One region of the Sphingobium sp. TomMM15 genome, then DNA from elsewhere that is predicted to be linked to it. Evidence: riboswitches for the same ligand, from Rfam matches in the RefSeq annotation. Region 1 holds a riboswitch; the other holds the start of a gene.

Evidence for each region. A riboswitch is a leader RNA that binds a small molecule or an ion and turns the genes downstream of it on or off. The one in region 1 is predicted to bind cobalamin.
Region 2: it holds a riboswitch for cobalamin, as region 1 does, so the genes downstream of both, ACZ51H_RS00500 (TonB-dependent receptor plug domain-containing protein) here and ACZ51H_RS15930 (HoxN/HupN/NixA family nickel/cobalt transporter) in region 1, are expected to answer to the same signal.

What each region holds. Positions count from the first base shown of each region.
Region 1 is NZ_AP027315.1:689,205-699,489, forward strand. It holds gene cobN (cobaltochelatase subunit CobN) at 1-3,553, opposite strand, end outside; gene cobW (cobalamin biosynthesis protein CobW) at 3,553-4,593, opposite strand; gene ACZ51H_RS15930 (HoxN/HupN/NixA family nickel/cobalt transporter) at 4,590-5,639, opposite strand; cobalamin riboswitch at 5,812-6,056, opposite strand; gene fdhD (formate dehydrogenase accessory sulfurtransferase FdhD) at 6,148-6,930, shown strand; cobalamin riboswitch at 6,978-7,167, shown strand; gene ACZ51H_RS15940 (DUF1636 domain-containing protein) at 7,328-7,735, shown strand; gene cobT (nicotinate-nucleotide--dimethylbenzimidazole phosphoribosyltransferase) at 7,732-8,748, shown strand; gene ACZ51H_RS15950 (histidine phosphatase family protein) at 8,745-9,311, shown strand; gene ACZ51H_RS15955 (adenosylcobinamide-GDP ribazoletransferase) at 9,308-10,018, shown strand; gene ACZ51H_RS15960 (threonine-phosphate decarboxylase) at 10,015-10,285, shown strand, end outside.
Region 2 is NZ_AP027314.1:96,623-106,907, reverse strand. It holds gene ACZ51H_RS00530 (YraN family protein) at 1-260, opposite strand, end outside; gene rsmI (16S rRNA (cytidine(1402)-2'-O)-methyltransferase) at 257-1,099, opposite strand; gene ACZ51H_RS00520 (penicillin-binding protein activator) at 1,111-2,313, shown strand; gene ACZ51H_RS00515 (ABC transporter ATP-binding protein) at 2,413-3,192, opposite strand; gene ACZ51H_RS00510 (FecCD family ABC transporter permease) at 3,186-4,181, opposite strand; gene ACZ51H_RS00505 (ABC transporter substrate-binding protein) at 4,277-5,104, shown strand; gene ACZ51H_RS00500 (TonB-dependent receptor plug domain-containing protein) at 5,141-7,000, opposite strand; cobalamin riboswitch at 7,172-7,396, opposite strand; gene mobA (molybdenum cofactor guanylyltransferase) at 7,458-7,991, shown strand; gene cobA (uroporphyrinogen-III C-methyltransferase) at 8,192-8,974, opposite strand; gene ACZ51H_RS00485 (molybdopterin-dependent oxidoreductase) at 8,961-10,285, opposite strand, start outside.

The DNA.
Region 1 (10,285 bases):
CCATGAAGGCCCGCACCGCCTCATCCTCGATAAAGGCGGCGTGGACGGCGTCGAAATGATGGTCCTTCACGCCATGGGTCGTGGCGGCAAAGGCAAAGAGATAATCGACCGAAGCGGCAATCTCGAACGCGCCCTTATAGCCGTGGCGCATCATGCCCGCGATCCATTTGGGATTGGTGACGCGCGCCCGCACGACGCGGCCGATCTCATCCTCCAGCGTCCGGACGACAGGGCGTTCGGGCCGGCTGTGATCATTATGATAGCTGAGCGGCTTGCGTCCCGACAAATGCTCGACCGCCGCCGCGATCCCGCCCTCGAACTGATAATAATCGTCGCTGTCGAGCAGGTCATGCTCGCGATTATCCTGATTCTGGATCAGCGCGTCGGCTTCGGTCAGCCGCTGTGCGAACAATCCTCGTTCCGCATCGCCCTCTACCCCGCCGCCATAGGCATAGCCGCCCCAATCCAGATAGATGTTCGCAAGGTCCGATCGATCATGCCACAACCGCTCGTCGATCATCGCCTGCAACCCCGCGCCATAAGCGCCGGGCTTCGATCCAAAAACGCGCGCCCCCGCGCGCCGCAGCGCCGCCTTCTCAGGCGTCCCCTCGGCAATCAGCGCCCGGTGACGAGCCGCAGCCGGATTGTCCTCATCGGGCTCATCCAGCGCCATCACGGCGCGCGCGGCGCTATCGATCAGGTCGATCTGTTCCGGGAAGGCGTCGCGGAAGAAGCCCGACACGCGTAGCGTCACATCCACGCGCGGCCGGTTCAGTTCGGCGATCGTCATCACCTCAAAGCCCACGACCCGCCCCGAAGCCCACTCCCATCGCGGCCGCACGCCCATCAACGCCAGCGCCTGCGCGATGTCGTCGCCGCCCGTCCGCATGTTCGCCGTGCCCCAGGCTGACAGAGCGATGGCGCGCGGATAATCGCCCTCCCGCTGAAGATAATCCTGCACGATGAGGTCGGCGGATCGCTGGCCCAAATTCCAGGCGGCCACGGTCGGCACCGCGCGCGTATCGACCGAATAGAAATTACGCCCGGTCGGCAGCACATCGGGCCGTCCCCGCGTCGGCGCGCCGGAGGGGCCGGGCAGCACGAACTTCCCATCAAGCGCGTGGAGCAGCGCAGCCTTCTCTGCCTCTCCGCAAGCATCCACGCGAGGACCAAGGTCGCTGCGTATCACCTCCAGAACGCGCCCGCTCGACGGCCCCGGCGCGGCCTCGCCCGTGTCGAGCAGCTGCATGGCATAGAGCTCCAGCCGCTCCACCGTATCGCCGGTGCTGCGCCATGCATCCTGCGCCACGCCTGCCAGCACGTCCGGGCGCGGCCCATCCCAAGGCTTGCCCATGCCGCAGTCGAGCGGATCGAAACCCAAATCCAGATCGTTCGCCAGAGCCCGCAGCAGCGATTGCTGATCCTCCTCCAAACCTCTCGGGCACCGGGCAAGGGAGATCAGCAGGTCTCGCCGCAACGTCCCTTCTGGCGACCGGGTAAAGATATGCAGTCCGTCACGAATCTGCATTTCTTTCAGTTCACAGAGATAGTTGTCGATCGCGGCTAAGGCATCGTCTCCGCTTCCCTCCGCGCCCGCATCCTTGTCCAGTCCCTGAGATGCCGCGAGCGCCAATATATCCCGGCGCAACGTTTCCAGCCTGCGCGGGTCCATCCCCGCCGCCAGATAATATTCGTCGACCAGCGCCTCCAGTTCCTTGAGCGGCCCATAGGTCTCGGCTCGGGTGAGGGGGGGCGTCAGATGGTCGATGATGCATGCCCCGATCCGGCGTTTCGCCTGCGTCCCTTCGCCCGGATCGTTGACAATGAACGGATAGATTTGCGGGATCGGCCCCGCGCAGATTTCGGGAAAGCAACTTTCCGACAGCGCGATCGCCTTGCCCGGCAGCCACTCCAGATTGCCATGCTTGCCGACATGCACGACCGCGTGGGCGGCAAATGTGCGCGCCAGCCAGATGTGGAAGGCGAGATAGGCATGCGGCGGCGGCAGCGCCGGGTCATGGTAGCTGCTCTTCGGATCGACATCATAGCCGCGTGACGGCTGCACCGCGACCGCGACCTGACCGAAGCGATGGACCCGAAGGAAGAAGGCATCACCCTGACAGAAGGGATCGTCCTCCGGCTCGCCCCATCGCTCGATAACGGCTGTGCGAACGCTCTCGGGAAAGTCATCAAATGCCGCTCCATAGTCGGCCAGCGCGAGCGAGCAGGGCGCGTCACCTCCGGTCATATGCGCCATCAGCGCCGCGCCATCAGTGGGTGCGTCGCCCGTCCGATAGCCAGCCTCCGTCAGCGCGCGCAGGATCGCCGCCGCGCTTTCCGGCGTGTCCAGACCCACGCCATTGCCGATCCGCCCATCCCGGTTCGGATAATTGGCAAGGACCAGCGCCACATGGCGGTCTTCAACCGGCGTCAGTCCCAATCTGGCCCAGTTTGCAGCCAGTTGGGAAACAAAGTGCACACGATCAGCCAGAAGCTGCGGCACCACGATGCTGCATTCCGTCCGCGCGTCGAAGCGGGCGGCGGCCTTGAAAGCGACCGCGCGGGTGAAGATGCGCCCATCCACTTCGGGCAAGGCAATATGCATCGCCAAGTCGCGCGGACCCAGCCCCCGCGCGCTATCCTGCCACGCCGCCTGTTCGGCGCTGGCGAACAAGGTCTGAAGAATCGGGCAATCGGCCCGCTCCAATATGGATGGCGTGCGCGGTTCGCCCGGCGCCGATGCAGCAAAGGCGGTGGCGTTCAAAATCACGTCCGGCCGAGCCGCGCCGATCACCCCTTCCAGAAAGTCGCGCGCAAAGGGTTCCCGCAACGCCCGGACATGGACCGGCAGGACATTAAGCCCCGCAGCCCGCAATCCCGCAATCATCGCGTCCACCGCCTCCAGCGTTCCGGCGATCAACAAGGCGCGGTAGAAAAGGAACAGCGCCGTCGGCTGGCCGGATGTCCAACCGGCCTTCACCTGTTCCATCGTTGGGCGTTCGACACCGGGAAGATACAGGCCCGCGTCGGCGACCGGAACCGGCGCGTCAGGCGCGCCCGCGTCCAACCCTGCAATCCGCGCGGCGGTCCTTAGAAAAGCCGTGGCATTGGCGACACCACCCTGCCGCAGATAATCGCGCAGCCGGTCGCATATTTCCGGGGGCAGGGTGGACGCCATCCGCAGTTCGGGATCATCCTCCCGCCCATCCGCGATGGCGGCGAAGGCAATGCCCCTGTCGCGCGCGACATTGGCAATTTCCTCAATGCCATAGGGCCAATAGCTCTTGCCCCCCAACAGCACCACGCACACGAATTTTGCGTGGGAAATCACATTCTCGACATAAAGGTCGACCGAATAGGGGTGCTTGAGCTGAAGGAGATTGGCTAGCCGGATCGACGGCGCGCCGTCCCCCAGCATGGCGGCGGCGCTGGCAAAACAGGCAAGATCGCTGTCCGCCACGGTCAGCAGCACGATGTCGCCCGGCGATTGGCCAAGGTCGATCGCTTCGTCCCCGTTGGAGACGGTGCCGGGCGTGGCGGTCAGCAAATGCATCAGGCGGCGGCCAGCTGTTTTGAAAGCGCGGCTTCGATCGCCGCCCGGTCCAGCCCCGCTTGGCCGATCACCACCAGCCGCGAAGCGCGCATCTCCTGCGCCTGCCAATGCCGGTCATAATGATGCTGGATGCGTGGCCCGACCGCCTGAATGACCAGCCTTGCCGGACGGCCTGCAATGGCGACGAAGCCCTTCACCCGCAATATGTCGTGATCGCCTATGACCTGCTTCAGAGCATCCAGCAGCGGCGCAGGATTGCCCAATTCCCCCAACTCCATGACGAAGCTGTCGAAATCCTCATGATCATGATCCTCCTCCTCGTCATGGTGGGAGGGGCGGGCGTCGATCTGGTCCTCGACCCCGGCATCAAGGCCGAGCAGGACCGCCGGGTCGATCTCCCCCCGCGCGGTGCGCACGATACGCACGCCCGGCCGGATTTCTGCCGCCAGATCCCGCTCCAGTTCCGCAAGCCTGCCGCCCTCGACCAAGTCGGTCTTGTTCAGCAGCACAAGGTCGGCACAGGCCAGCTGATCCTCGAAGAGCTCCTCGATCGGGCTGTCATGGTCCAGCGTCGGATCAGCCGCCCGAGCGGCAGCCAGCGCTTCCTCGTCATGGGCGAAGCGGCCCGCCGCCAGTGCATCGGCATCGATGAGTGCAATCACCCCGTCCACCGTCGCCCGTGTCCGGATATCGGGCCACTGAAACGCCTTCACCAGCGGCTTTGGCAGGGCAAGGCCCGATGTCTCGATGATGATATGATCGGGCGGCACATCCCGGTCGAGCAGCCGCTGCATCGTGGGCAGGAAATCGTCCGCCACGGTGCAGCAGATGCAGCCATTGGCCAGTTCGATAATATCCTCATCCGGGCAGGCCTCATCGCCGCAGCCCTTCACCAGCGATCCATCGACGCCGACATCGCCAAATTCGTTGATGATCAGCGCTAGCCGCCGCCCACCCGCATTCTCGATCAAATGGCGGATCAGCGTCGTCTTTCCAGCACCCAGAAATCCGGTGATGACGGTGGCAGGAACCTTGCTCATATTGTCTGTCCTTGATTGGGGAGGAGCACCTCGATCTCGTCGAAGCGCTTCCAGCGGTAGATGATCCAGCTCACCAGCCAGCAGGCGGCGAACAGGCCGATGATGAAGAAGCCGAGGCTGTTGAAATGCTCACCCAGATCGGCGGCCACCGACCAGACGCCGCCGGTCAGGCCCAACTTGTCGCCCAGCAGCGCCGCCGCCTCGATCCCGCCGATGACGATTGCGACCAGCGCGGACACCGATGTGATGGTGATGTTGTAGTAGAGCTTGCGGATCGGCTTCACGAACGCCCATTGATAGGCGCCCATCATCAGCGCGCCGTCCGCCGTGTCGATCAGCGCCATGCCCGCCGCGAACAGCAAGGGGAATATGAGCACGGTCGCGATCGAAAGCCCGCTCGCCGCTTGCCCTGCCGACAGGCCGAGGATCGCGACTTCGGTCGCCGTGTCGAATCCCAGGCCGAACAGAAAGCCCAGCGGCGCCATGTGCCAACTGCGCGTGACCAGACGGAACAGCGGCCGGAACAGGCGGGCCAGCATGCCCCGATTGCCCAGCAATATGTCCATGTCTTCATCGACATAGGCGCCGCCGCTGCGGACATGGTTAAACGTCTTCAACACCGATCGCAGGATCATCAGGTTCATCGCGGCAATGGTGAAGAGGAAAGTGGCGGAGATGACCGTCGCGATCGTCCCGCCAATCTCGCCCGCCGCCTCAACGCGGCTAAGCGCGCTGGCGGCGAAGGCGATGAGGACCGCCGCGATCAGCACGATTGCGCTATGCCCGATGGCGAACCAAAGGCCGACGGTCAGCGGCCGCTGACCTTCCTGCATCAGCTTGCGCGTCACATTGTCGATCGCGGCGATATGGTCGGCATCGACTGCATGGCGCAGCCCCAGGCTCCAGGCGAGCAGGGCGGTGCCCAGCATCATCGTGTCGCCCGCAAAGATCAGCGAGGCGCATAGCCATAACGCGATGTTGGCGGCGATCAGCCCCGCGAAGATGAAAGTGGCACGGCGACGAAGCGCCGGAAATTGCATGGCCATAAAAGCATGGCTCCCGTCAGCGTCAGCGAGACTGGACGGGGCCTCCGCTACGCGGCCGACATCACGCGCCGGACGGACGCGATGAAGCGTCCGGCACATGAAGCCGGTGCGGCCCCGCCGCACGCGTCGCTCAGACGGAATACCGTGCCCCGGCCATCCCCTGGGCCAAAGCAAGAGCGACCAGACGCCGACAGGTCTCCTGGCTTGCGGGTCATCGCTCGACACATGGCCTTCCCAGGCCTCGCATGATTTAGCGTCCGGCCCAGTGGCTGACCCCCGACAAGTGACGGAAGGTCGATATGCGTCTCGCTCACCGCTTACAGTTGCAGGGACAGCCGCGGATTTGGGTGCCTTTTCAGCAACCCGCACCGCATTCCCTTTAAAGCCCTTCCGGGCACCGGCGCGATCGTGGCCGTGCATAGATGGCTTAGCCACCAAAGGGAAGCGGCAGTTGCATGGCCGCGTCCATTTGCTTGCCGGAGGCACATTGCCCGCCTAGACCGGCCCTATGTCTTCGCCCTTCTCCTTCACCCGCATCACCCCCGATGGCGAAGCATCGCCCGTGACGCGCGAGTTGGCGGAGGAAGTGCCCGTCGCGATCGAGTTCAACGGCGTTGGCTATGCCGTGTTGATGGCGACGCCCGCCGACGTTGCGGAACTGGTGCAGGGGTTCGCGCTGGCCGAGCGGCTGGTCATCCCATCCGACGCGCCGCTCGACGTCGAGGTCCATGCTACTGAGCAGGGCTTGGTCGCACGGGCTACGCTGCCGGAAGACCGCGTCGAGGGGCTGCTCGGCCGGGTCCGTCATCGCGTCTCCGATTCCTCTTGTGGTCTGTGCGGCGTGGAAAATCTGGAACAGGCGATGCGGCCCTTGCCTGCCGTGACCGCCCGATCGGAAGCGAGCCGGGAAGCTATCTTCGGCGCCCTGCGCGATCTTGCCGCACATCAGCCGCTCAACCGGCAAACCGGCGCGGTCCATGCCGCTGCCTTGGCGGGGCCGGATGGCGCTATTCGCCTCGCCTATGAGGATGTGGGACGTCACAATGCTTTCGACAAGCTGATCGGGGCCATGCGGCGGGGGCAAATGTCCTGGGATGGCGGTTTCGCGCTGTTGTCCTCCCGATGTTCCTTTGAGCTGGTGGAAAAGGCAGCGCTCGCCAATTGCCCCCTGCTCGTCACCATCTCCGCCCCGACCCGTCTGGCCGCCGAGCGCGCGGCCAGCGCCGGATTGCCGATCGTCGTGCTTGCCCGGCCCGATGCCGTGCTCGCGGTGGGCGAACTGCCCGACTGACGAAGCGCCGCTCCATCTACCGCTTGCGGACGCGCCACCGCCTCTTTATCAGCAGCCCCGCGACAGGTTCCCCTCGGGGATCAAAAGGGAAGTCGGGTGTAATGCCCGCGCTGCCCCTGCAACTGTAAGCGGTGAGTGGACCGGCCACGCAGCCATTGGGGGAGCTTTTCCCCCGAGAAGGCGGCCGGTGCGCAGCGACCCGTGAGCCAGGAGACCTGCCTGCCGCAGTCGTTCTTCGACCGGACAGGGTGTGCCGGACGAACGGGGTTCCCCTCGCGGACGACAGCCACCGCCTTGCTCGCCATTCGGCCGGGCTGGGCTGTTTGCGGTTCGATTTTGCGAGGAGGGCCATGATGACGGTCTTTCATGTTCACATGGTTATGGAAGCGCGCCGCTGATGCTGTGCGCGGTCGAAAACGGGGCGTCGGTGGTGGTCTGCTCGACCTGCCGCCTGTCCGCCGATCAGCGGGAAGATGGGGCAGGGCGACGCGGCGGCGCGCTGTTGGTTGCGGCCATGCGCGACCTTCAGGCGGCCGAGCCTGCCTATGAAGCGGTTGCCGTGCAGGACATGCCCTGCCTCTTCGCCTGCCAGCGTCATTGCACCGTTCATGTGCGTGGTCCCGGCAAAGTCGGCTATGTGCTGGGCGACTTCACCCCGGACGCGGACGCCGCGCGCGCCATCCTTGACTATGCCCTGCGCCACGCCGCCAGCGAAGAAGGCGTCGTTCGCTACGCCGAGTGGCCGCAGGGGGTGAAGGGCCATTTCATCGTCCGCACGCCGCCCGAAGGTTTCGTCTGCACATGATCCACTTTCAGGATCGCGCCGCCTTCCAATCCGCGCTTGCCACGCTCCCGGAACCTGATGCGGCAACAGTCGAAGCCGCAGCCGCCCGTCAGGCCTCCTTGACGAAGCCCGCCGGATCGCTCGGTCGTTTGGAGGACATCGCCCTCTTCATGGCAGGCTGGCAGGGCCGCGAACGTCCACGCGCCGACCGCATTCGCGCCGCCATCTTCGCGGGGAATCATGGCGTCGCCGCGCGCGGGGTCAGCGCCTTCCCGGCTTCCGTCACCGCGCAGATGGTCGCGAATTTCCAGGCAGGAGGCGCGGCGATCAACGTACTCGCCACCGCCTGCGGAGCCGAGCTGGTCATTGTCCCGCTCGCCCTCGACAAACCCACCGCCGACATATGCGAAGCCCCCGCCATGACGGAGGCCGAATGCCTCGACGCCCTGAACGCGGGCGCCGCCGCCGTCGTGCAAGATTGCGACCTGTTCTTCGCAGGTGAAATGGGCATCGCCAACACCACCCCCGCCGCCGGGCTGTGCCTTCAATCCTTCGGCGGCGAGGCGCAGGACTGGACGGGGAGGGGCACCGGCATCGACGCAGCAGCCCTCACTCGCAAGACGCAGGCCGTCCAGATCGCGCATACGCTGCACGGTCCCCATTGCACCGACGCCTTCGAAACCCTCCGCCGTCTCGGCGGGCGAGAGATCGCGGCGATGGCAGGCGCCGTCCTTGCCGCGCGCATGATGCGTGTGCCGGTGCTGCTCGACGGCTTTATCTGCGGCGCGGCCATCGCCCCTCTGGCGCGAGACAATCCCGCCATCACGGCCCACTGCCTCGCCGCCCACTGCTCCGCCGAAGCAGGCCATGTCCGGCTGCTCGAAAAGCTCGGCCTGCACCCCTTGCTTCACCTCAACATGCGCCTCGGCGAAGGCAGCGGCGCAGCGGTCGCGGCGCAACTCATCCGCTCGGCCGTCGCCGCGCACGACCAGATGGCAACCTTCGCCGAAGCCGCCGTGGCTAACGCGCTATGAGCCCCCTCACGCTCCACCTGATGCGCCACGCCGCGCCACAAACGCCCGGCCTCCTGCTCGGTCACATGGATATGCCGCCCGACCCGGCCGCCATGCAGCTATGTGTCGAACGATCCCGCGCGCTTGCGTTCGACCGCCTGATCAGCTCCGACCTGACACGCGCCCGCGCTCCCGCCGCCCTGATCGCCGCCGCCCGGCAGGTGCCGCACGACATCGACGCGCGCTGGCGCGAACTGCACTTCGGCGAATGGGAGGGCACCGACCCCGCCACTCTGCCCGCCGAGGAAATTGGTCCCTTCTGGTCGTCCCCCGATGACCATCCTCCGCCGGGAGGGGAAAGCTGGTCCAGCCTTTGCCTGCGCGTAAAGGCGGCACTTGGCGAAATCGACCGGCCATCGCTGGTTCTCACCCATGCCGGTGCGATACGTGGCGCGCTGACTACCCTGTGCGGCTTCACTTACCAGCAGGCCTGGGCAATCGACCTTCCCTATGGTGCCTTGCTCAGCCTGCGTATCTGGACGGGAGACAATCCAAACGCGCAGATCACCGGCCTCGTGACATGATCCGCCTCGTCCTCGCGCTGCAACTCATGACCCGCCTGCCGCTCCCGCAAGTGCGCGCGGAGGAGGAGGACTTTGCCGCTGCGATCCGCTGGTTTCCCGCGACCGGCATCATCGTCGGCCTCGCCGTCGCCGCCGCCATGACGATCGGCCTGATCGTCGAACCCTGGATGGCCGCCTTGCTCGGCCTGATCGCCTGGGTCGCCATCACCGGGGCGCTTCATCTCGACGGTCTTGGCGACATCGCTGACGGGGTAGGGGCAGCCCATGGCGACCCGGCAAAGCTGTCCGCCGTTCTTGCCGACCCGCATATCGGGAGCTTCGGCGTCGTCACCATCGTCCTGCAACTGCTGGCGAAGCTCGTCCTGCTGCGCCTCTGCGCGGAGCATGTCGCGCCGATCGCCCTCATCGCCGTGCCCTTCGTCGCGCGGATCGGCCCCCTGGCATGGACCCTCTGGCTCCCGCCGCTCCATGAGGGCCTGGCCAGCCGCTTCCGCGAAAGCATCAGCCCGGCGCATCTGCTCGGCTGGACGATGCTGGCCCTAGCTTTCTGCCTGATCATTCCCGCCCTCCTGTCCGCCGCTATCCTCGTCCCGCTTTGGGGATGGTGGCTGCGCAGCCGGATCGGCGGCATTTCTGGCGATGGTCATGGTGCCGGGATCGAACTCATCGAAAGCGGCCTGCTAGCCGCACTGGTGCTGGCACGATGAGTGGTATCTTCCATTGGCATGGTGGTCGTCTGGCTGCGGCGCGTCAGCATTATGAGACGCGCCTTCCCTGGATTGATCTTTCCACCGGCATAAATCCGCTCGTCTGGCCCGGCACCGCCACGATCAACCCGGACTGGCAATCCCTCCCCGATCCCGCGGCACTTGCCGATCTCGAACAGGCTGCCGCCACATATTTCGGCGTCTCCCCCGATCACATCTGCGCACTGCCGGGTAGCGAAACCGGCCTGCGCCTGCTTCATCATTTGA
Region 2 (10,285 bases), on a different replicon from region 1:
AGGTCGTAGAAGAGCATTTCGGCTGCGGACGCGACGCGGGACAGGCGGCGTTCGTCGATCGCAAGGTCAAGATCGGCGGCGGTGGCGCGGGATTTTACCTCGACAAAGGCGAGCATTGCGCCGCGCCGGGCGACAAGGTCGACCTCTCCGGCGGGTGTGCGCAGGCGGCGGCCGACGATCTGCCAGCCCTTGAGCCGCAGCCACCATGCGGCGATGCGTTCGGCCTGGCGTCCGCGTTTCTCGGCCTGTTGGCGCCTCACCCTTTGAGTTCCAGCGCGCGGTCGTACAGGGCGCGGCGGTCGAGGCCGAGTTTCTTCGCAACCTCTCCCGCAGCCTTGGAGACGGGAAGGCGCTGCATCGCTTCGAGGAGGGCAGCGTCGGCATCTTCAGCACTGGCGGGCGGGGCTTCGCCGGGCGGGCCGACGATGACGACGATCTCCCCCTTGGGCGGGGCGTCGGCGTAGCGGGCGGAGAGTTCGGTAAGCGTACCGGTGCGGGTTTCCTCGAACGTTTTGCTGATTTCTCGGGAGACTGCGGCTTCGCGGTCTCCAAGTCCTTCGGCCATGGCGGCTAGGCTTTCCGACAGGCGCGGGCCGCTTTCGTAGAAGATGAGCGTGGCGCGCAGGGCGGCGACTTCGGCAAGGGTGTCGGCGCGGGCCTTTTGTTTGGCGGGGAGGAAGCCCATGAAGAGGAAGCGGTCGGTGGGAAGGCCGGACAGGGTTAGCGCGGCAATGGCGGCGCTGGGGCCGGGCAGTGTCGTGATGTTGCGACCGGCGGCGCGGGCGTCGCGGACGAGTTTGTAGCCGGGGTCGGAGATGAGGGGGGTGCCAGCGTCGGACAGGAGCGCAACCGATTCGCTCGCCATCCGCTCGATCAGGCGGGTGCGGACGCCTTCGGCGCTGTGGTCGTGATAGGGGATCATCGGGCGATCTGATCCCGCGTGACGCAGCAGGCGTGCGCTCACCCGTGTATCTTCCACGGCGATTACATCGGCGAGGCGCAGGACTTGCGCCCCGCGCGGGCTAAGGTCTCCGAGGTTGCCGATCGGCCCCGCAACGATGTAAAGCCCGGGCTCCAGCCCAGAAGTTGTATCTTCCATAAGGACGCCAGATGACAGAGACGGATGCCCTCCGGCAAGCGGACATGTTCGCGGCAATGAAGCGCGGTGCGCGTATCCTGTTTGCTGCCAGCGCTTTGGCTCTCGCCGCCTGTCAGTCGATCGTGCCGCGTGGACCCGGCCCGGTGCGGCCGACGGAGCCTGTTCCGAGTGGCCCTGATGTGACACAGGGCCTGCCGACCGACACGCTGCGCCACCGCGTCGCGCTGCTCGTGCCGATGAGCGGGCCGAACGCGGGCGTGGGACAGTCGATCGCCAATGCGACCACGCTGGCGCTGTTGGATACCAAGGCCGACAAGGTGCGCATCACCACCTATGACACCAGCATGGGCGCGGCGGCGGCGGCGAACAAGGCGCTGGCGGAAGGCAATCGCCTGATCTTGGGGCCGCTGCTGGCGGAAGATGCGCGGGTCGTAGGGCCGATCGCCGCAAAGGCGAATGTGCCGGTGATCAGCTTTTCCAACGATGTGAGCGTTGCCGGAAACGGCGTCTACATCATGGGCTATAACCCCAACCAGTCGATCGAGCGCGTCGTCGAGTTCGCGAAGGGCAAGGGGCTGTCGAAGTTCGCCGCGCTGGTGCCCAAGGGCGTCTATGGCGAGCGGTCGGGCACGTCGCTCCTCCGTGCGGTCGAGGGCGTGGGCGGGACGGTCGTGTCGATGCAGACGTTCGACCGGACGCCTGCTTCGATGACGGCGGCGGTCAAGAAATTGCAGGCTTCGTCCAGCTATGACGCGCTGTTGATCGCGGACAGCGGGCGGGTGGCGTTGCAGCTGGCGCCGATCGTGCGGAAGAATGGCGGGGCGACGGCGCGCCTGCTGGGCACGGAATTGTGGAATACGGATCGCGGACTGGCGTCCGCTCCGGCTTTGCGGGGCGCGTGGTTCGCCAGCGTGTCCGATGGGCTTTATGGGCAATTGGCGGGCAAGTATCGGGCGCGTTATGGCAGCGCGCCGTTTCGGCTGTCGGCGCTGGGCTATGATGCGGTGCTGCTGACCGTGCGGATTTCGCGGGATTGGAAGCCGGGGACGGTATTCCCGGCGGCGCGGCTGCGCGATTCGGGGGGCTTTTCGGGGATTGATGGCGCGTTCCGGTTCGGGCGTGGCGGGGTTGCCGAGCGGGCGCTGGAAGTGTCGGAGGTTGGTGCCGGAACTTATACGGTGGTGGCGGCTGCGCCCAAGGCTTTTGCGGAATAACAGCCCCTCCCCCGTTCGGGCTGAGCCTGTCGAAGCCTTTTCCTTCTTAAAAGAAAAGAGAAGCCCTTCGACAGGCTCAGGGCGAACGGAGTGTGGTGGTTAGCTTTTGATCCGCCCGGTTGGCAGGATCAGCGGCCATTCGCCATCGGGCTCGATGCAGGCGGAGATGCCGTAGACTTGGGCAAGGCTCTGTTCCGTCAGGACGTCGAGCGGCTTGCCATCGGCTACAAGCTTGCCATTGTCCATCAGCAGCAATCGATCGCAATAGCGGGCCGCCATGCCGAGGTCGTGCAGGACGGTGACGACCAGCGAGCCGGCGCGGGCTTCGGCCTTGAGTAGGTCCATGACATCCAGTTGATGACCGGGGTCGAGAGCCGCGAGGGGTTCGTCGGCGATGAGCGCGGGCGCGCCTACTGCCAGCGCGCGGGCGAGGAGGACGCGGGCGCGCTCGCCGCCTGATAGTTCGGTCGCGATGCGGCCTTTCAGGTGGAGGACATCGGCGCGGGCTAGCGCGGCATCGACTAGAGCCTCATCCTGCGGAGACAGGCGGGACAGTGGGCCGAGATGGGGCATGCGGCCGAGCGCTACCAACCGTTCGACAAGCAACGGCCAGTGCAGCGTCTGGCCTTGCGGTAGATAGGCGACTCGGCGCGCTATGTCCTTTCGGCTGAGGCTGGCGATCGGGAGGCCGTCGATCGATACTTCGCCACCTTCCGCGCGGATGAGGCCGAGCAGGGCGCGGATCAGCGTGGATTTGCCAGCGCCATTGGGGCCTATGATGCCGACCAGTTGCCCCGGCGCCAGCACCGTGGTGACGCTGGTCACGGCGGCATGGCGGCCAAGGCGAACGGACAGGTTGTCGGTGCGGATGGTTACCATAGCCGCCGCTCCCGCATCAGGTGGACGAGGAAGACGGGGACGCCGAGCAATGCGGTCAGAACGCCGAGCTTGAGTTCGCTGCTGGTGGGGATCAGCCGGACGCCGATGTCCGCCAGCGTCAGCAGCGCCGCACCGCCGAGCAGCGAGGGGAGCAGGATGGCCGAAGGGGAGCGATCCGTCAGGGGACGGACCAAGTGAGGGACGATGAGGCCGACGAAACCGATCGCGCCCGAAACTGCCACTGCTCCGCCGACGCCGATGGCGACACCCAGCATCATACGCAGTCGCGCCTTGGAAAGGTCCACGCCCAGTGCTTGGGCGCCCTCCTCCCCCAAGGTCAGCGCGTCGAGGCTGCGGCCGTCGGCGATCAGCAGCGCGGCGCCGATGAGGACGCAGGGCAGCGCGATCCAGACATGGGCGTAGCTGCGATTTTCAAGGCTGCCCATCAGCCAGCTCATGATCTCCATCGCGGCGAAGGGATTGGGTGAAAGGTTGAGCGACAGGCTGATCCCCGCCCCCGCGAGGGTTGCGACCGCTATGCCTGCGAGGATCAGGGTCAGTGGGCTTTCCGATGGGCCTGCGAGCAGGAACAGCGCGGCGATGGCGATGAGGCTGCTGGTGATGGCGAGGGCGGGGAGGATGAGCGGGTGAAGCTGCGCGAGGCCGAAGTAGAGGGCGCAGACAGCGCCGAGAGCTGCCGCGTTGGAGGCGCCGAGGACCGAGGGTTCAGCGAGTGGGTTGCGGAGATAGCCCTGAAGCGCGGCTCCGGCGAGGCCGAGCATCGCGCCGACGATGAGACCGAGCAGCATGCGGGGCAGGCGCAGGTCGATGAGGATGGCGCGGGCGACTTCGTCACCGCCGCCAGTGAGGACGGCCAGGATGCGGGCGGGAGAGAGTGGGACCGCGCCCAGTGTAAGGGAGCCAAGCGCTGCCAAAAGGGTGAGCGCGATTAGGATGGGGAGCAGCAGGGGATGGCGGCGGGCCTTCATGGCTTGCGCGCTCCAAGGCTGCTGATAGGGGTTGTAGTGCTGCGGCGAAAGCGGGAGCACGGCGCTTTGCGGAGGCTGGATTGGTGCGCAGAAGGATGTTGGCGATATGTTGTTTGGTCAGCCTGACCGGAGCCGCCCCCGTGCCGCCCAAGCATATCGTGTCGCTCAACACCTGTTCCGACCAATATGTGCTGGCGCTCGCCGATCCGGGGCAGATCGCGGCTCTGAGTCCCTATGGGCATGATCCGGAACTGTCGGCGGCGATCGCCAAGGCGCGGCGTTTTCCGGTACTGAAACGTCCGGCCGAAGAGGTATTGGCGCTGCGTCCCGATTTGGTGATCGGCTTTCCCGATGGCACTGGCGGCGTTGTCAGCGCGCCGGACGGGCGATGGCGCAAGCTGGGGCTGGCGAGCGCGGACAGCTTCGCGGCGATCAGGGGACAGATCCGGCAGGTGGCGGCCATTGTCGGCCATCCCGCGCGGGGCGAGGCGATGATCGCGGGCATGGAGCGCGACCTCGCCGCCCTGCCCCGGTCCCGGCGCGGCGGCGTGGCTGCCTATTATCAGCGGCGCGGCTATATGACCGGGACCGGAACTTTGGTCGATGAGTTGATCCGGCGCGCGGGCCTCACCAATCTGGCAGCAAAGCTTGGCAAGCCAGCGCTGGCGCAGGTGCCGCTGGAGGAGATGATCGCGGCCAGGCCCGATTATCTGATCGTGGAGGAAGGCAGCGAAAAGGTCGTCGATCAGGGGACGGAGATGCTGCACCACCCGGTGCTGCGATCCATCCCCCGCATCCGCGTGCCGCAAGCCTGGACGGTGTGCGGCGGCCCCGCTTATGTGCAGGCCGCGCGCAGCATCGTGACGCAGGCGGACGCCGCAAGCAAAGGCAGGACGCAGCCAAAGGCCGCGCCCCGGCGATGAAGGGGGGCGGTCGCCCACCCCCTTCACCTTCTACCGTCAGAAGCGGACACGCACGCCGCCATAGGCCGACCGGCCGTAGGTGCCATAACCATAGGCGGTGGCGTATTCCTGATCGAACAAATTGTCGATGCGGCCGTAGATTTCGAGCCTTTCCGTGATTGGGAAGGAGGCGCGGATATCCGTTACCGCATAGCCGTCAATCTGCACCCGGTTGCGGGTCACGGGGTCGAGATCGACGCTGTCGCTGACCATCGTCACGGTCGCCCCGGTCGACAGGCCGAAGGACCAGGCATAATCGACCGATGCGCTGACGGCGTTAGCGGCGCGGCGCAGCAGGCGCTCGCCAAAGGCCGCGCTGCCCGGCGAACGATCACGCGCATCGACATAGCTATAGGCGGCGGTGAAGGTCAGTGCATCGACCGGACGCAGCGTCAGCGTCGTTTCCACGCCCTTGGCGCGGGTGCGATCCAGATTGCCATAGGTGAAGGTCGTATTGTCGTAATTCAGCTGGTCCCGCGTGTCGCGCCAGAATCCGGTGACGGACAGCACCGCCCGGTCGCTCCCCAGATTCTGGTCGAAGCCGATGTCGTAGCTCTTCGAACGCTCGGGCTTCAGGTCCGGATTGCCGCTGAATGTATCGTAAAGCTGATAGAGCGACGGCGCCTTGAAGCCCTCCCCGTAGCTCAGGCGGAAATTGGTCGCGCCACCATTGGGCGTGTAGTTGGCGTTCGCGCCGAACGTCGTCGCGCCGCCGAACTGGCTGTGATCGTCATGACGCACCCCTGCTGTCATGGACAGGCCCGCTACCGGCTTTACCACGGCCAGCGCATAGATGCTGTCGATGTTGGCGCGGTGGCTTTCCTGCGAACCGAAGCCGAAAAACTCATAATCGGGCCGCTCATGTTCATAGCCGAGCAGCAGCTTCACGTCATCGATGGGCTGATAGACGCCTTCATATTCGAAGCGCAGGTTCGTCCCGGAATAGCCGAAGTCCGGGGCGTTGCCGCGCACGAAATAATAATCGCGATCCTGCTGATACCAGGTAACGGCCGCCCGGTTGGTCAGCTTGCCGTCGAACAGCGCCAAATTCACGCCCGCATAGCCGATATATTGATTGGACTTCGCGACGTCGGGGCTGTCGGCCGGCCTGCCAAAGAAGCTGTCATAGTCGAGATCGCCGTTGATATAATAGCCGCGCAGGTCGAGGCTCAGATCATCGGTGAAGGCGATCTTCAGCCGGGCATTGCCAGTGATATTTTCATAGCCATCCTTTTCCGCGCCACCAAAATCGGAAGAGACAGCGGAGATGCCATCGGTGCGGAAATAGGCGAGGCCCACGCCGCCCGACAATATGCCGCTGGTGCCCGATACATCCGCCTTCGCATTCAGCGTATCGGCATAGCCATAATCGACCGACGCCTTGCCGCCGAACCCTTCGCTTGGGATACCGGTCATGATGTTGACGACGCCGCCGATCGCCTGGCTGCCATAGGCAATGGAGTTGGAACCGCGCAGCACCTCGATCCGGCGGATGTTGCCGACAAGCAAATTGCCGAAATCATATTGATCGCCGATGCCGCTCGGGTCGTTGACCTTCACGCCGTCGATCAGCACCAGCGTCTGCGTCGTTTCGGCGCCACGCACCGACACGCTGGTGACGTTGCCCAGGCTGCCGGTGCGGTTGAAGCGGATGCCGGGGGTGGTGATCAGCAGGTCCACGACGCTGACATTCTGGCGCGTTTCGATCGTCTTTTCATCGATCACGGTCACCGCCTGCCCGACTTCATCGGTGGGTTGCTCAATGCCGAGCGCGGTGACGACGATCTCGCCCGAATCTTCGGCGAGAGCGGGGGTGGCGGCGAGGAGCGCCAGCAGTGAAATTCCGGTCCTGATCATATGTCTGTCTTCCCTGAGCGCCATGCGACATGAGCCCAGGGCCTGCCGCATAAGCGGCCGATGCGCGGGAAGAAGAGACGCCAGCCCCGTCACGCGCACCGATGCGGCCCTGCGCCGCTTCGTCGCTCAGACGGAAAACACCGTGCCCGGACCTATCCCTGGACCCAAGGCAAGAGCGACCATGCGCCGGTAGGTTTCCTGGCTCGCGGGTCGTCGCGGTGATGCACGCCTTCCCGGACTTTTGGTCCAGTGGCTGGTCCCCCTCGCCTTCCCCTTTGAAGGCTTGCGGGTTTCCCTGTGCATCGCGCTCGCCGCTTACAGTTGCAGGGACAGCCGCGGAGTTGGACGGTGATCCCGTCCGCACCGCATTCCCTTTCCGGCGCGATCTGTCGTGAACAGTTGCCCGCTCACGCCGCGCGCCATAGGGGAAGTTGAGGGTTCTGCCAAGGAGTGGATAATGCGATTGCTGGGCGCGGTATTGGCGGGCGGGCGATCCAGCCGGTTCGGGAGCGACAAGGCGATGGCGCTGATGCCGGACGGGCGGACTCTGATGGAGCATGCGGTGGCGGCAATCGCGCCCCACGTTGAGGCGGTGGTGGTATGCGGACGGACGGTCGAGGGGCTGACCAGCCTATCCGATCGGCCCGCGCCGGACATGGGGCCGCTGGGCGGGCTGAATGCGGCGCTGCATCATGCGCGGAGCGAAGGCTATGAGGCGGTGCTGACGACGGGATGCGACATGCCGGTCTATCCGGCGGCGCTGGTGGAGGCGCTGACGGGAGAAGGCGCTGCAGTGTTGAAGGGGCAGCAAATGGCGGGGTTCTGGCCTGCCGGGCTTGCGGATGAAATGGATGCTCATCTGGCTGAGGAGAATAGCCGGTCGATATATGGTTGGCTGGAGCGGATCGGCGCGCGGATCGTGGAGCGGGCGGACATCGTCCTGCCGAATATAAATCGACCGCAGGATATTGCCGGATTGCCAAAGAACTAACCACTCCGTGCTCCTGCGCAGGCAGGAGCCCAGTTCTCACGGCCGCAAATGGGCTCCTGCCTTCGCAGGAGCACGAAGTTACATCATTACAACCGCAAGCCCACGGGCTCCACCGGTCTGAGCCTGCCGAAACCCCTTACCTTCCTTCCAACTAAGGCAGCGGCATCGACAGGCTCAAGGCAAAGATGTGGAGGGCAAGTTCAAACCTGTAGAGCGACGCTAGCTGCAACCCCTACAGGCATGGACGTTCCCGCCACCGCTTCGCCGATCAGCAGCAGGGTCGGGTCTTCGTCGCTGATCGTGGCGACCAGAAAGGCAAGCGCGGACAGCTTGCCGCGGATCAGGCGTTCGGTGGGGAGCGAGACGTTGACCGCCACCATCACCGGCGTTTCGGGATCGCGGCCTGCGGCGATCAGCTGGCGGCTGATCTCTCCGGCGGCGGCGCGGCCCATATAGATGCCAAGCGTGCCGCCGGGACGGGCGAGCGCCTCCCAGTCGAGCTTGAGCGGTTCACTGGCTTTGAGATGCGCGGTCACCAGCGTCAGGCCGCGCGCCTTGCCGCGCAGGGTGAGCGAGGCGCTGCCGCTTGCGGCAGCAGCGCTTGCCGTGGTGATGCCGGGGCAGATATGGAAGCGGATGCCGTCGGCGGCGAGATGCTCCATCTCTTCGGATGAGCGGCCGAATACCGAGGGATCGCCCCCCTTGAGGCGCACGACGCGCTTGCCTGCTTTGGCGGCGGCGAGGAGCAGGTCGTTGATGCTTTCCTGCGCCTTTGAATGGCGGCCGGAACGCTTGCCGACGCTGATCCGCTCGACGCCCTGCGGGATGAGGTCAAGTACGCCGGGGCCGACGAGGGCGTCGTAGAAGACGATCTCCGCGGCGGCGATCAGCTTTTCGGCCTTGCGGGTGAGGAGGTCCGGGTCGCCGGGGCCTGCGCCGACCAGCCAGACTTCACCGGGAGCGATCAATTCATTCGGCTGCATGAAGGGCCTCCTGCGGAATTTGGGCGAGGATGTTGGCGAGCGCGGGACGGCAGGACCCGCAATTGGTGCCCGCGCCGATCGCCTTGCCGATGGCGGGAACGTCGACCAGGCTCTGGTCGCGGATGGCGGCGACGATCTGGTTGAGGCCGATGTCGAAGCAGACGCAGATGGTCGGCCCTTTGTCAGGCTGGTTGCCGGGACCGCGCGCGGCGAGGACGGATGCGCCCACCTCTTCCGCCTCAAGCTGGCCGATGAGCCAGTCGCGCGAGGGGAGCAGGCCGGTGCGGGTGACGAAGAGGACGGCTGCCAGCTTGCCTTCGCGGATGATGGCGATGCGGCGGGTGCCGCGCGTCATGTCGACCGCTTCGACGCGGTCGCCTTTGGGCAGGCAGGCTTCAAGACGCACGGGGTCGCCATTGCCCGCGACTTCGTAGAGCGCGCCATCCGGAACGGTGACCTTCGTGGCCCAGAGGCAGGGGATTTTGGCAGGCTGCTCGCCGCGCAGGATGAGGAAGCCCTTCCACTCCGTCGCGACCTTTTCGATGCTGGCGGGCGTCGATTTGAAGCCGGGCTGGCCCGAATGAGGATCGACCAATGGCCGGGGCAGCAGGCCGGTACGGCCGCCGGTGGAGATTTGGTCGGTCCAGTGGATCGGCGTGAAGATTTCACCCACACGCTGGCCTTCGCTGAAAGCCACGCGGAAGATGCTGTTGCCCTGTGCGGTCTGGACGCGGGCGAGGTCGCCGTCGCAAATGCCCAGTTCCTGCGCGTCCTGCGGGTGGATTTCGACCAGCGGCTCCTCGCGATGGCGGGCGAGCTTGGCTGAGAGACCGGTGCGCGTCATCGTGTGCCACTGGTCGCGGTAACGGCCGGTGTTGAGCGTCATGGGCCACTGCTTGAGCGGCTCCTGAAGGTCCATCTGCTTGGTGAGGACCAGCCGCGCCTTGCCATCGGGGGTGGAGAAGCGGCCATCGGCAAAGGGCTTGTCGCCACCCCAGCGGAAGGGCTCCATCGCTTCATAGGCGTCGTTGCCGATGGTGGCCTGGGCACGGAGGTTGAGCAGGCGCTGGCCGTCATTCTGATAGGCGGTCAGGCGGGCATGTTCGCGCCAGATGTCGGCGGGCCGGTCATAGGCGAAGGCGTTTCGAAAGCCCATGCGGCGGGCAACTTCCTTGACGATCCACCAGTCGGGTTTGGCGTCGCCGGGGAGCGCCAGGAAGGGGCGCTGGCGGCTGATTGTGCGGTCGCTATTGGTGACGGTGCCGTCCTTCTCGCCCCATCCGGCGGCGGGCAGGCGGACGTCGGCATGGA